One region of the Variovorax stachyos genome, then DNA from elsewhere that is predicted to be linked to it. Evidence: riboswitches for the same ligand, from Rfam matches in the RefSeq annotation. Region 1 holds a riboswitch; the other holds the start of a gene.
The links. A riboswitch is a leader RNA that binds a small molecule or an ion and turns the genes downstream of it on or off. The one in region 1 is predicted to bind S-adenosylhomocysteine.
Positions count from the first base shown of each region.

Region 1 (6,282 bases):
GTAGGCCTCCTCCACCGCTTCGCGCCGCTGGCTCATGAAGGTGACCACGCTGGTCGGACGCAGCTCCTTGCCGGTGCGCTGCACCTTGAGCTTCATGCCGGGCGTGTACTTTCCCGACGCCATGCGCACGAAGGCGATGCGATCGCGGTGGTTGGCGTCCATGTTGGCCTGCACCTTGAACACCACACCGGCGAAGTCCTTGTCATCAGGCTTGATCTCGCGCACCACCGGCTGGCGGTTGACCAGGGTGGTGCTGGTACGCGGCTGCGGTGGCGGCGCAAGCTCGACCAGCGCGTCGAGCACCTCCATCACGCCGAAGTTGTTGACGCCGGAACCGAAGAAGACCGGCGTCTGCTTGCCCGACAGGAAGGCCTCGCGGTCCCAGGCCGGCGAGGCGCCGGTGGCGAGCTCCATGCTCTCCATGGCGGTTTCGAACTCGTGGCCGAAGCGCTTCTTCAGCGCTTCGGGCTCGGCCAGCGCGACGGTTTCGAAGTCCTGCGGCAGGCGCTCGCTGCCCGACTCGAACACCGTCATCGCCTTCGTGCGCAGATTCACGATGCCGCCGAAGCTCTTGCCCTGGCCCACCGGCCAGGTCATGGGCACGCAGGGCATGCCCAGCTCGCGCTCGATTTCGTCGAGCAGCTCGAGCGGCTCGCGCACCTCGCGGTCCATCTTGTTGACGAAGGTGATGATGGGCGTGTCGCGCTGGCGGCAGACCTCGATCAGGCGCCGGGTCTGCGCTTCGACGCCGTTGGCCGCGTCGATCACCATCAGGGCCGAGTCGACCGCGGTCAGCACGCGGTAGGTGTCCTCGGAGAAGTCCTTGTGGCCCGGCGTGTCCAGCAGGTTGATCACGTGCTCGCGGTAGACCATCTGCATCACCGAGCTGGCCACGGAGATGCCGCGCTGCTTCTCGATCTCCATCCAGTCGGAGGTGGCATGGCGCGAGGCCTTGCGCGCCTTCACCGAGCCTGCGATCTGGATCGCGCCGGAGAACAGCAGCAGCTTCTCGGTCAGCGTGGTCTTGCCGGCGTCGGGGTGGGAAATGATCGCGAAGGTGCGACGGCGGCGGGTTTCGGAGGCGAAGGACATGGGAGTGAACGCGGTGCACGCTCACGGGCGCGGGCGGCTGGTAGGCAAAGCTCGTGATTTTAGCGAGAGCGGCTCACATCGGCGGCGTGAAGCCGTTGCGCCCGACCAGCATGCGCAAGGCAGTGGGTCGGCCGTCCTTCACCTGCGCGGTGATCACCACCTTGGCCCCCGGCACCACCAGGGCGGCCTGATCGGCGTTGCCCGGCTTGAAGGTCACGACCGGCGTGCCGGGCGGCACGATGACGGTCTGCTCGCCGTCCTTGTACTTGAGCAGCAGCTTGTGCCCGCCCGGCGCCGAGGACGGGGCAGCTTCGAGCTGGGCCACGGTGGCGTTGGTCATCGTGCTCTGGGGCATGAGGTCCCAGGGGCGAAAGCCTTCGCCCGTCCCGCGTGCGGCCTCCGGGAACACAAGGACTTCGACGGCCCGCTGCGTGCCGTCCGGCTGCGGCATCGCGCCGGCACCGACGAAGCTGCCCGGCTTGATGTCGGCCAGCGTGAGCGGGACGACCTCGGAGACGTTCATGTCGGCGGGACGGACCATCGTCACGGTTTCCCCGCTGCGGTCCTTGACCGTGAGCGAAGCGGCGTCGACACGCTCGATGACGCCACGCACGCGCACGGTCTCCTGCGCGAAGGCAGTGACGGACACTGCGGCCGAGGCGGCGACCACGAGCGAGGTGGCAAGGGCTTTGAATATGGGCATGGGGGTTGAGGGGTGGCAGTCCGGGACGAACCGGAAGCAGTCTAGGACGATCGGCAAATCGCTGCTGGCCGCCGAAGTGCCGCACACGCTAAAATGCCGCCTTCCGAGGAGCGTTGCAGCGCCGCCAGGCGTGAGGCTCGGACCACACATCGCAACCACGCTCAACCGCTGTTCTCGCGGGTGAGTCTGTTCCGCCAGAACCCCGAAAGCAGCGGCCTCACTCAAACTTGTTTGGAGTCCTCATGAGCGCCGTACTCAAAGCTTCCCCGGTGTCCACTGCCGACCAGGCGATCGCCGACCTGTCCCTTGCCGCCTGGGGCCGCAAGGAAATCAAGATAGCCGAAACCGAAATGCCCGGCCTGATGGCCATCCGCGAAGAATTCGCCAAGAGCCAGCCGCTGAAGGGCGCCCGGATCACCGGCTCGCTGCACATGACGATCCAGACCGCGGTGCTGATCGAGACCCTGCAAGCCCTGGGCGCCACGGTGCGCTGGGCTTCGTGCAACATCTTCTCGACCCAGGACCACGCGGCCGCAGCTATCGCCGCCGCCGGCACGCCGGTGTTCGCCATCAAGGGCGAGTCGCTCGAGGACTACTGGGACTACACCCACCGCATCTTCGACTTCGGCCCCAAGGGCGCGGCCGGCGAAGGCCCGAACATGATCCTGGACGACGGCGGCGACGCCACGCTGCTGATGCACCTGGGCCAGAAGGCCGAGAAGGACCAGGGCGTGCTGGCCAACCCGACCAGCGACGAGGAGCGCATCCTCTACGCGGCTATCAAGGCCAAGCTGGCCGTCGATCCCACCTGGTACACCCGCAAGTCGGCCGAGATCATCGGCGTGACCGAGGAGACCACCACGGGCGTGCACCGCCTCAACGAAATGGCCGCCAAGGGCACGCTGCTGTTCCGCGCCATCAACGTGAACGACTCGGTGACCAAGAGCAAGTTCGACAATCTCTACGGCTGCCGCGAGTCGCTGGTGGACGGCATCAAGCGCGCCACCGACGTGATGATCGCCGGCAAGGTGGCGGTGGTGGCCGGCTACGGCGACGTGGGCAAGGGCTCGGCCCAGGCGCTGCGCGCGCTCAGCGCGCAGGTGTGGGTGACCGAGATCGACCCGATCAACGCGCTGCAGGCCGCGATGGAAGGTTATCGCGTCGTGACCATGGAATATGCCGCCGACAAGGCCGACATCTTCGTCACCACGACCGGCAACAAGGACGTCATCACGCACGCCCACATGCTCGCAATGAAGGACCAGGCGATCGTCTGCAACATCGGCCACTTCGACAACGAGATCGAGGTCGCCTCCCTCGAGAAGTACGAGTGGGAAGAGATCAAGCCGCAGGTCGACCACGTGATCTTCCCGGACGGCAAGCGCATCATCCTGCTGGCCAAGGGCCGACTGGTGAACCTGGGCTGCGGCACGGGCCATCCGAGCTACGTGATGAGCTCCTCCTTCGCCAACCAGACGATCGCGCAGATCGAGCTCTTCACCAAGCCCGACGCCTATCAGGTCGGCAAGGTCTACGTGCTGCCCAAGCACCTGGACGAGAAGGTTGCGCGCCTGCAGCTTTCCAAGCTCAGGGCCGAGCTCACGGTGCTGACGGACGCGCAGGCCGCGTACATCGGCGTCAACAAGAACGGCCCCTACAAGCCGGACAGCTACCGCTATTGAGCGGGGGCCGCGCAACGCCGTGCGCGCCGACCAGTTGCTCGTCGAACGCGGCTTGGCCGCTTCGCGCTCGCAGGCCGTGCGTTTGATCGCAGGGGGCCTGCGCTGGCGCGACGGTGCGCTCTGGCGCACGGTGGCCAAGAACGGCGAGGACCTGCCGAAGGATGCCGAACTCGAACTGCTCGACCCGGCCGAAGCGCGCTATGTCTCGCGCGGCGGGCTCAAGCTCGAGGGCGCGCTGGCTGCGGCTGGCATCGAGGTACGCGGCAGGCGTTGCCTCGACGTCGGCCAGTCGACCGGCGGCTTCACCGACTGCCTGTTGCAGCAAGGGGCCGTGCACGTGGTGGGTGTCGATGTCGGACATGGCCAGCTGCATCCGCGGCTGCGCGGCGATTCGCGCGTCACTGCGCTCGAGGGGGTCAATGCGCGCGTGCTCGACGCCTCGGCCTGGGGCGCCGCATCGCCGGCGCAGACGCAGTTCGACCTGATCGTCGGCGACCTGTCCTTCATTTCGCTCACGCTCGTGCTGCCTGCCCTTGTTCCTCTGCTCGCTGCGACAGGCGAACTCCTGATGCTGGTCAAGCCTCAATTCGAATTGCAGCCAGGCCAGATCGGCAAGGGCGGCATCGTGCGCGATGACTCGCTCTATCCGTTGGTCGAGCAGCGCCTGCGCGCGGCCTGCGACGCCCTCGGCCTGCAGGTACGGGGCTGGTTCGACAGTCCCATCGCGGGCGGCGACGGCAACCGCGAATTCTTCATCCATGCCGCTTTCGCGAGCGGCCCACCAGGAGTCGGCCGTGCGCCTTCCATTGAGCTTTGAATTCTTTCCGCCCAAGACGCCCGAAGGCGTGGTCAAGCTGCGCGCCGTACGCCAGCAGCTCTATGCGCGGCGGCCCGAGTTCTGCTCGGTGACCTATGGCGCGGGTGGTTCCACGCACGAGGGCACTTTCGGCACGGTGCGCGAGATCCTGGGCGAGGGCGTCGACGCCGCCTGCCATTTCTCATGCATCGGCGCCACGCGCACGACGGTGCGCGAGCAGCTGAAGGAGCTCAAGGCCATGGGCGTCAAGCGCCTGGTGGCGCTGCGCGGCGACCTGCCCAGCGGGTACGGCATGGGCGGCGAGTTCCACTATGCGAGCGATCTGGTCGGCTTCATCCGCGAGGAGACCGGCCGCGATTTCCACATCGAGGTCGCCTGCTATCCCGAGGTGCATCCGCAGGCGCGCTCGCCCGAGGCCGACCTGCAGGCCTTCGCAGCCAAGGTGCGCGCCGGGGCCGACGCTGCCATCACGCAGTACTTCTTCAGTCCGGAGGCGTATTTCCGGTTCGTCGAGGAGGCCCGCAAACTCGGCCTCGACACCCCGATCGTCCCGGGCATCATGCCGATCACCAGCTCCACCCAGCTGATGCGCTTCTCCGATGCCTGCGGCGCCGAGATCCCGCGCTGGATCCGGCTGCGCCTGCAGGGCTTCGGCGACGACACCGCCTCGATCAAGGCTTTTGGTCTCGACGTCGTGACCGAGCTCTGCGCGCGCCTGGCGAGTGGCGGCGCGCCGGCCATGCACTTCTACACGATGAACCAGTCGGTGGCGACGCTCGCGTTGCTGGAGCGGCTGGGCTGGGAAGGATGAGGGGGCCCTGGCTCGCGAAGCGTCTCGCGCTGGTCCTGTCGGCCGCTGCGCTGGCCGCCTGCACCACGCAGCAACCCGCGCCGCCGGCGGCACCGGCGCCAGCGACCGGCGAAAGTGGCACGGGGCTGCGCCCGCTGGCCCGCCAGCCCGCGCTGCCGCCCGGCGCACCGCCGCGATCGCAGGTGCCTTCGGTGCGCTACGACCTTGCGGTTTCGGGCGCGGCCGAGGACGACGGCGTGCCCGGGGACACAGGGCCACGCGAGATCTTCGAGCGCGGCGGCGCATCCTGGTACGGCATCCAGTTTCATCAGCGCAAGACCGCCAACGGCGAGCGCTTCGACATGACGGCCATGACCGCCGCGCACAGGACGCTGCCCTTCAACACCCGCGTCTGTGTGCGCAGCCTGGTCAATGGCCGCGAGGTGCTGGTGCGCATCAACGATCGCGGCCCCTATGCGGCGGGGCGCATCATCGACCTCAGCCGGGCCGCGGCGGACACGCTGGGCATGCTGGGGTTGGGGATCAAGCAGGTGGCGCTGTCGATCATGGGCGAGAACAGCACGCGTTGCGGCGATACGGAGATCGATCCCGTCGCAATCGATGCGCCGGCGCCGGAAGCCAAGGCCGCGAAGCCTGCCAGGAACCCGGCGCCCCGGCGCATTCGCGAGGTGCCGCCGCGCCTGCGGCGTTGAAGATCGCCGCTCAGCCGCCGCTGTCGAGCGAGAAAGCGGCGTGGCGGTCCTGCGCGAGGCGCTGCGCCATCTGGGGCATTGCAGGTTCGAGCCGGGCCTTCAGCGTAAAGGGCGGATTGACGAGGAACATGCCGCTCGCGGGCAGCCCCGGCCGGTGCTGGACGCCGGAGGCGTCGGTCAGGATCTTGCTCGACTTGACGGTCAACGTGGCGTGCAGCCAAGGCTTGCCGGCCTTGGTGGCCAGGGTCTTGAGACGGCGCGGCAGGTCGTGCGCCTCGGGCCGCGGAATGATCGGATACCAGACCGCGTAGGTGCCGGTCGCGAAACGCTTGAGCGCCTCGGCGACGAAGTCGAGCACCCGCCCGTAATCGCTCTTGATCTCGTAGCTGGGGTCGCAGAGCACCAGCGCCCGGCGCGAAGGTGGTGGCAGGAACTTGGTGGCGCTGCCGAAGCCGTCGTCGCGCAGCACCGCGATCTGGCGGCCG
Region 1 covers NZ_JBLFFN010000001.1:86,832-93,113, forward strand. Annotated here, with positions in the region: gene ACMGEZ_RS00415 (peptide chain release factor 3) at 1-1,092, opposite strand, end outside; gene ACMGEZ_RS00420 (hypothetical protein) at 1,166-1,795, opposite strand; S-adenosyl-L-homocysteine riboswitch at 1,895-1,965, shown strand; gene ahcY (adenosylhomocysteinase) at 2,038-3,477, shown strand; gene ACMGEZ_RS00430 (TlyA family RNA methyltransferase) at 3,497-4,294, shown strand; gene metF (methylenetetrahydrofolate reductase [NAD(P)H]) at 4,272-5,105, shown strand; gene ACMGEZ_RS00440 (septal ring lytic transglycosylase RlpA family protein) at 5,102-5,797, shown strand; gene ACMGEZ_RS00445 (23S rRNA (adenine(2030)-N(6))-methyltransferase RlmJ) at 5,808-6,282, opposite strand, start outside.

Region 2 (6,282 bases), on a different contig from region 1:
TGGTCCTGCAACTGGTCGCGCCCGATCTTGCCGACGTTGAAGTAGGTGGCCTCGGGATGGCTCAGGTAGAAGCCGCTGACGCTGGCGGCGGGCATCATGGCCAGGCTTTCCGTCAGCGTCATGCCGATGTCCTGGCACTGCAGCAGCTCGAACATCGGCCCCTTCACGCTGTGGTCCGGGCAGGCCGGATAACCGGGCGCCGGGCGGATGCCGCGGTACTTTTCGGCAATCATCGCCTCGTTGCTCAGCGCCTCGTCGGGCGCATAGCCCCAGAGGTCGGTGCGCACGCGGTGGTGAAGCGCCTCGGCGAATGCCTCCGCCAGCCGGTCGGCCAGCGCCTTCAGCATGATGGCCGAGTAGTCGTCGAGGTCGTCGAGGAAGAACTTCTCCTTCTTCTCGACGCCGATGCCGGCAGTGACTGCGAACATGCCCACGTAGTCGGCCAGGCCGCTGTCGCGCGGCGCCACGAAATCTGCCAGGCAGCGGCTGGGGCGCATCACGCCGTCGATCGCCTGCTTCTCGGTCTGCTGCCGCAGGCCGTACCAGGTGAGTGCGGTCTTGGTGCGCGTCTCGTCGGTGTAGATCACGATGTCGTCGTCGTTCACGGTGTTGGCGGGCCAGAAGCCGATCACGCCGTTGGCGGTGAGCCAGCGGCCCTCGATCAGGCGCTTGAGCATGCGCTGCCCGTCGCCGAAGACGCGCACCGCTTCGCTGCCCACCACCTCGTCCTTGAGGATCGCGGGGAAGGGCCCGGCCAGGTCCCAGGTCTGGAAGAAAGGCCCCCAGTCGATGTACTTCGCGAGCTCGCTGAGGTCGAAGTTGCGGAACATGCGCCGCCCGGTGAACTTGGGCACCGGCGGCACGTAGCCCTTCCAGTCGATCGGCGTCCTGTTGGCGCGCGCCTTGGCCAACGGCCACAGCGGCACCTGCTTCTTGCTGGCATGCAGCTGCCGGACCTTGTCGTAGTCGGCGTTGAGCTCGTCGATGTAGGCGGTGGCCTGCTCCGAGAGCAGCGACTGCGCCACGCTCACGCTGCGCGAGGCGTCGGGCACGTAGACCACCGGCCCCTCGTAGTGCGGCGCGATCTTCACGGCCGTGTGCACGCGGCTGGTGGTAGCGCCGCCGATCAGGAGCGGGATCTTGCGGATGCGGAAGTGCTCGTCCTTCTGCATCTCGCCGGCGACGTACTGCATTTCCTCGAGGCTGGGCGTGATCAGGCCCGACAGGCCCACGATGTCCGCGCCCTCGACCTTGGCGCGCGCCAGGATCTCGTGGCAAGGAACCATCACGCCCATGTTCACCACCTCGAAGTTGTTGCACTGGAGCACGACGGTGACGATGTTCTTGCCGATGTCGTGCACGTCGCCCTTGACGGTAGCGATGACGATCTTGCCCTTGGTGCGCACGTCGCGGCCGGCGGCCTCGTCCTGGCGCTTCTCTTCCTCGATGTAGGGGATCAGGTGGGCGACGGCCTGCTTCATCACGCGCGCCGACTTCACCACTTGCGGCAGGAACATCTTGCCGGCGCCGAACAGGTCGCCGACCACGTTCATGCCGTCCATCAGCGGGCCCTCGATCACGTGCAGCGGGCGGCCGCCCTTGGCGAGGATGGCGCGGTAGGCCTCCTCGGTGTCCTCGACGATGAAGTCGGTGATGCCGTGCACCAGCGCATGCGACAGGCGCTGGTTGACCGACACCGGCTGCTCGGGCGTGCCGCGCCACTCGAGCTTCTTGCTGTCGTCCTTGGCGCCGCTCTTGGCGGTTTCGGCCACTTCAACCAGGCGCTCCCCTGCGTCGGGCCGGCGGTTGAGCACCACGTCTTCCACGCGCTCGCGCAAGGACGGCTCGAGGTCGTCGTAGACGCCCACCATGCCCGCGTTGACGATGCCCATGTCCATGCCCGCCTGGATCGCGTGATAGAGGAACACCGTGTGGATGGCCTCGCGCACCGGGTCGTTGCCGCGGAAGCTGAAGCTTACGTTCGACACCCCGCCCGAGACCTTGGCGCCCGGCAGGTTCTTCTTGATCCAGCGCGTGGCCTCGATGAAGTCGACCGCGTAGTTGTTGTGCTCCTCGATGCCGGTGGCGATCGCGAAGATGTTGGGGTCGAAGATGATGTCCTCGGGCGGGAAGCCCACTTCATCCACCAGGATGCGGTAGGCCCGTTCGCAGATTTCGATCTTGCGCTGGTACGTGTCGGCCTGGCCCTTCTCGTCGAAGGCCATCACCACCGCGGCCGCGCCGTAGCGGCGCAGCAGCGTGGCCTGGTGCTTGAAGCTCTCCACGCCCTCCTTCATGCTGATCGAGTTGACGATGCCCTTGCCCTGGATGCAGCGCAGGCCCGCCTCGATCACCTCCCACTTGGAGCTGTCGACCATGATCGGCACGCGCGCGATGTCGGGCTCGCTGGCGATCAGGTTCAGAAAGCGCACCATCGCGGCCTTGCTGTCGAGCATGGCCTCGTCCATGTTGATGTCGATCACCTGCGCGCCGTTCTCGACCTGCTGGCGGGCCACCGCCAGCGCCTCCTCGAACTGGCCGTTGAGAATCATGCGGGCGAAAGCCTTGGAGCCGGTGACGTTGGTGCGTTCGCCGATGTTGACGAACAGCGTGCCCGCGCCGATCTGCACCGGCTCCAGGCCGGACAGCTTCATCGGGGGGACTTGGACGGGAGAAGTGGAATCTGAAGACATGTACTCACCTGCGAACGGGGTTCAGGCGAGCGTCGTTGCACTCCAGCGAATGGAAGCCCAAGCCTGACGCGGCGCCCTGGTCAAGGGAGGCCGCGCTGCAACGCTCCTTGGGAGCCGGGGATTTTACGCCGGCTTCGCGGCCCCGGACGCCGACGCGGGCAGGCCGAAGATCCCGTCGAAGGCCCAGTTGAAGATGAAGGTGTAGACCAGAAAGAACACCACCAAGCCCAGGTCCATCACCAGCGCCTGCCACAGGCTCACGTCCAACCACCAGGCGAAGACCGGCACCAGGAAGGCCACCAGCCCGCCCTCGAAGCCGATCGCGTGGGCGATGCGGCGGCGCAGGCTGCGTCCACGTACGGTTTGGCGCGACTCCCAGCGCTCGAACAGGGCGTTGAAGCTGAGGTTCCAGAGAATGGCGATGGCCGAGGCCAGCACCGCCGCCACGCCTGAATGGCCGGCGCTCTGCCCCGTCATTAGTGCCAGTCCCGCACTTGCCACAATGATGGCGATGCCCTCGTAGAGCGTGATGTAAAGGACGCGGCGCTTGAGCCCTTGCATGAAATCGATCCTGTGGTGCTGTGGATCCGCTCGACTTTATGTGTCTGTTGCTGATATAAAAAGTCATCTTCTTTCAGGTTTTCTGATAGCCGATGAGTTTCACCAGCGACAACGTGGAGGTTTTCCTCGCCGTGCTCGACCACGGCTCGTTCTCGGCCGCCGCGCGCGCCCTGCACCGCGTGCCCTCGGCGGTCAGCATGGCGATCGCCAACCTCGAAGCCGAGCTGGACCTCGCCTTGTTCGACCGCAAGGGACGTGAGCCCCAGCCGACGCCCGCCGCGCGTTCGCTGGAGCCGCAGGCCCGTTTGCTGGCGGCGCAGCTGCAGCAATTACAGGTGCAGGCACTGGCCCTCACCCGGGGTCTGGAGAACCGGCTGACCCTCGCCATCGCGCCCGAGCTGCTGGCCGCGCCTTGGAGCGGCGCGTTGGCCACACTCGCGCAGGAGTATCCGCAGCTGGAGGTCGAGGTGCTGGCCGCGCCGCAGGACGACGCGCTGGCGCTGCTGCACAGCGGCCGCGCGCAGCTGGCGCTGGTCTTCGAACGCCCGAGCCTGGACGGCCGCGAGGCCTTTCACGAGGTCGCCAACGAGATGATGGTGGCCGTGATCGCGCCAGGCCATCCGGTGCTGGCCGGTGCCGGCGGGCGGCTGCGCGAGGATCACCTGAGGACGACCCGGCAGATCGTCGTGGCGGGCCGCGACCTGGCCACCCGTGACCCGCGCTTCGAGTTCGCGCGCCATGTCTGGCGCACGGACAACGCGCTGGCGGCGCTAAGCCTGATCACCGCCGGGCTGGGCTGGGGTTGGCTGCCGCGCAACTTCGCCCGGCCGCATGTGGCGGCCGGCGCTCTGCTCGAGATCCCTTTCGAGAACCTCTCGAACGGGTTGGACCTGTGGGTGGACGTGGTCTGGTCGCGCGAACGCCCACTGGGCCTGGGAGCGCAGCGCTTCGTGGCGCTGATCGCGCGCAAGAAGGACTAGGGTTGATCGTTCGACGGCGGCCGGTTGATCCGGTCAAGCTGCCGTTGCCGCAGATCCGCGCCAGGCATGGCCGGCGCCGGGCCCGGCGCGGGACTTGGCGCCGGCGGGCGGCCGGCCGCTTGGCCCGGGTGCATTTGCGGGGGGCGAGCGCCCGGCTGCATGCCCGGCGGCTGGGCGTGCTGGGGCGGCCGGACGCCAGCATCGCCCCGCGGCGGACGGAAGTCGTGGCCAGGTTGGGGGGGTTGGACGCCAGCATCGCCCCGCGGCGGGCGGAAGTCGTGGCCGGGCTGCGGCGGACGGACGTCACGGTCAGGCCGCGGCGGCCGGAAGCCGTGCTCCGGCGGCGGACGCTGCCCGGGCGGCGGTTGCCAGCCAGGTTGCGGCCGGAAGCCTGGGTCCGGATGGGGCTGGTAGCCAGGGCCCGGGCGCGGCCGGTACCCCGAGTCGCGGTCATGCCAGGGCCGGGGCTCCCAATTCGGCCTCGGCGGCGGCACCGGACGCCATCCCGCCACCGGCGGTGGCGGCCGCCCATGCCACCAGCGCGGCTCGCGGTACCAGGGCCGGTCGCGGTAGTGGTCGGCCCAGTAGTTGCCGATCGTGAAGCCGACGATCGGCACGCCGATGGTCGCCCCGTATGTTGCCAGGGGGAGGCGCCGATCCTCGTAGACGTAGTCGATGGCGTCTGCATATACCCACCCGCGCAGGCCATCGGGCAGCACCACGTCGCACCACCTGTAGCCGCTGGTGCAGCCCAGCACCTCGAAGGGTTGGCCCCGCCCCAGCCGCGCCACCACCGGGTAGTCGCCCGAAGGGCCTGCTCGAAGATTGACGGTGCCGCGCGCGACGGCCTCCTGGGCCGCCGCGGCGACCGGAAGCACTAGGGCTAGGGTTCCGATGCCGATCCAGCGCTGCGCGAGCTTGCTGTTCATGGTGCCTCCTTGATGAACTTTCGGGGCAGACCGCGTGCCCGGGCATTGCCTTTCGGCGACGGCCTGACCGTCCAACGGGCCCGCTCGGGAGGCGGTGCACCGCCATAACCCTTGGAGAGCTTCTTCATCCGACCTTTACAGGAGGCCGGCGGCGGGGCGGATTCACTGAAGGTACCTTCGCCTTCGGCTGCGGTACGAGCCCCTTCGGAACGGCCGGGCGAGGGCTCAGGCGGCTTCGGGATAGAAGGCTGCTCGGTGCAGCGCCCGGCCCGCCAGCGGCGAAACCGCCTGCCCGATCGCGGCGATGTGTTCCGGCGTGGTGCCGCAGCAGCCGCCCACGATGTTGACCAAGCCCTCGGAGGCGAACTCGTGCAGCAGGCGCGAGGTGACCTCGGGCGTCTCGTCGAAGCCGGTCTCGCTCATCGGATTGGGAAGGCCGGCGTTGGGATAGCAGCTGATGAAGGTGTCGTCCGCCACCCGGGCGAGCTCCTGGATGTAGGGCCGCATCAGGGCCGCGCCCAGCGCGCAGTTCAGCCCGATGGCGAGCGGGCGCGCATGGCGGACGCTGTGCCAGAAGGCGGTGACGGTCTGGCCGCTGAGAATGCGCCCGGAGGCATCCGTCACCGTGCCGCTGATGATCAGCGGCAGGCGCTCGCCGCTCGCCGCGAAGTACTCGTCGACCGCGAAGAGCGCGGCCTTGGCGTTGAGCGTGTCGAAAATGGTCTCGACCAGCAGCACGTCGGCGCCACCTTCGACCAGCGCCTCCACCTGCTCGTAGTAGGAAACACGCAGTTCCTCGAAGCTCACGTTGCGCGCGCCGGGGTCGTTCACGTCGGGGCTGATGCTCGCGGTCTTGGGCGTCGGGCCGAGCGCGCCGGCCACGAAGCGGGGCTTGTCGGGGGTGGAGAACTTGTCGCAGGCGGCGCGGGCGATGCGGGCCGACTCGAGGTTCATCTCGCGCGCGAGGTCGGCCATCTTGTAATCCTCCTGCGCGATGCGGGTCGCGCCGAAGGTGTTGGTCTCGATCAGGTCGGCGCCAGCGGCCAGGTAGGCCTCGTGGATGTCTCGGATCACCTCGGGCCGTGTCAGCGAAAGCAGCTCGTTGTTGCCCTTCACGTC
Region 2 covers NZ_JBLFFN010000008.1:116,239-122,520, forward strand. Annotated here, with positions in the region: gene metH (methionine synthase) at 1-2,693, opposite strand, end outside; S-adenosyl-L-homocysteine riboswitch at 2,714-2,808, opposite strand; gene ACMGEZ_RS16770 (PACE efflux transporter) at 2,817-3,254, opposite strand; gene ACMGEZ_RS16775 (LysR family transcriptional regulator) at 3,347-4,234, shown strand; gene ACMGEZ_RS16780 (SH3 domain-containing protein) at 4,231-5,163, opposite strand; gene ACMGEZ_RS16785 (homocysteine S-methyltransferase family protein) at 5,389-6,282, opposite strand, start outside.
Region 2: another riboswitch for S-adenosylhomocysteine. It lies ahead of metH (methionine synthase); the one in region 1 lies ahead of ahcY (adenosylhomocysteinase).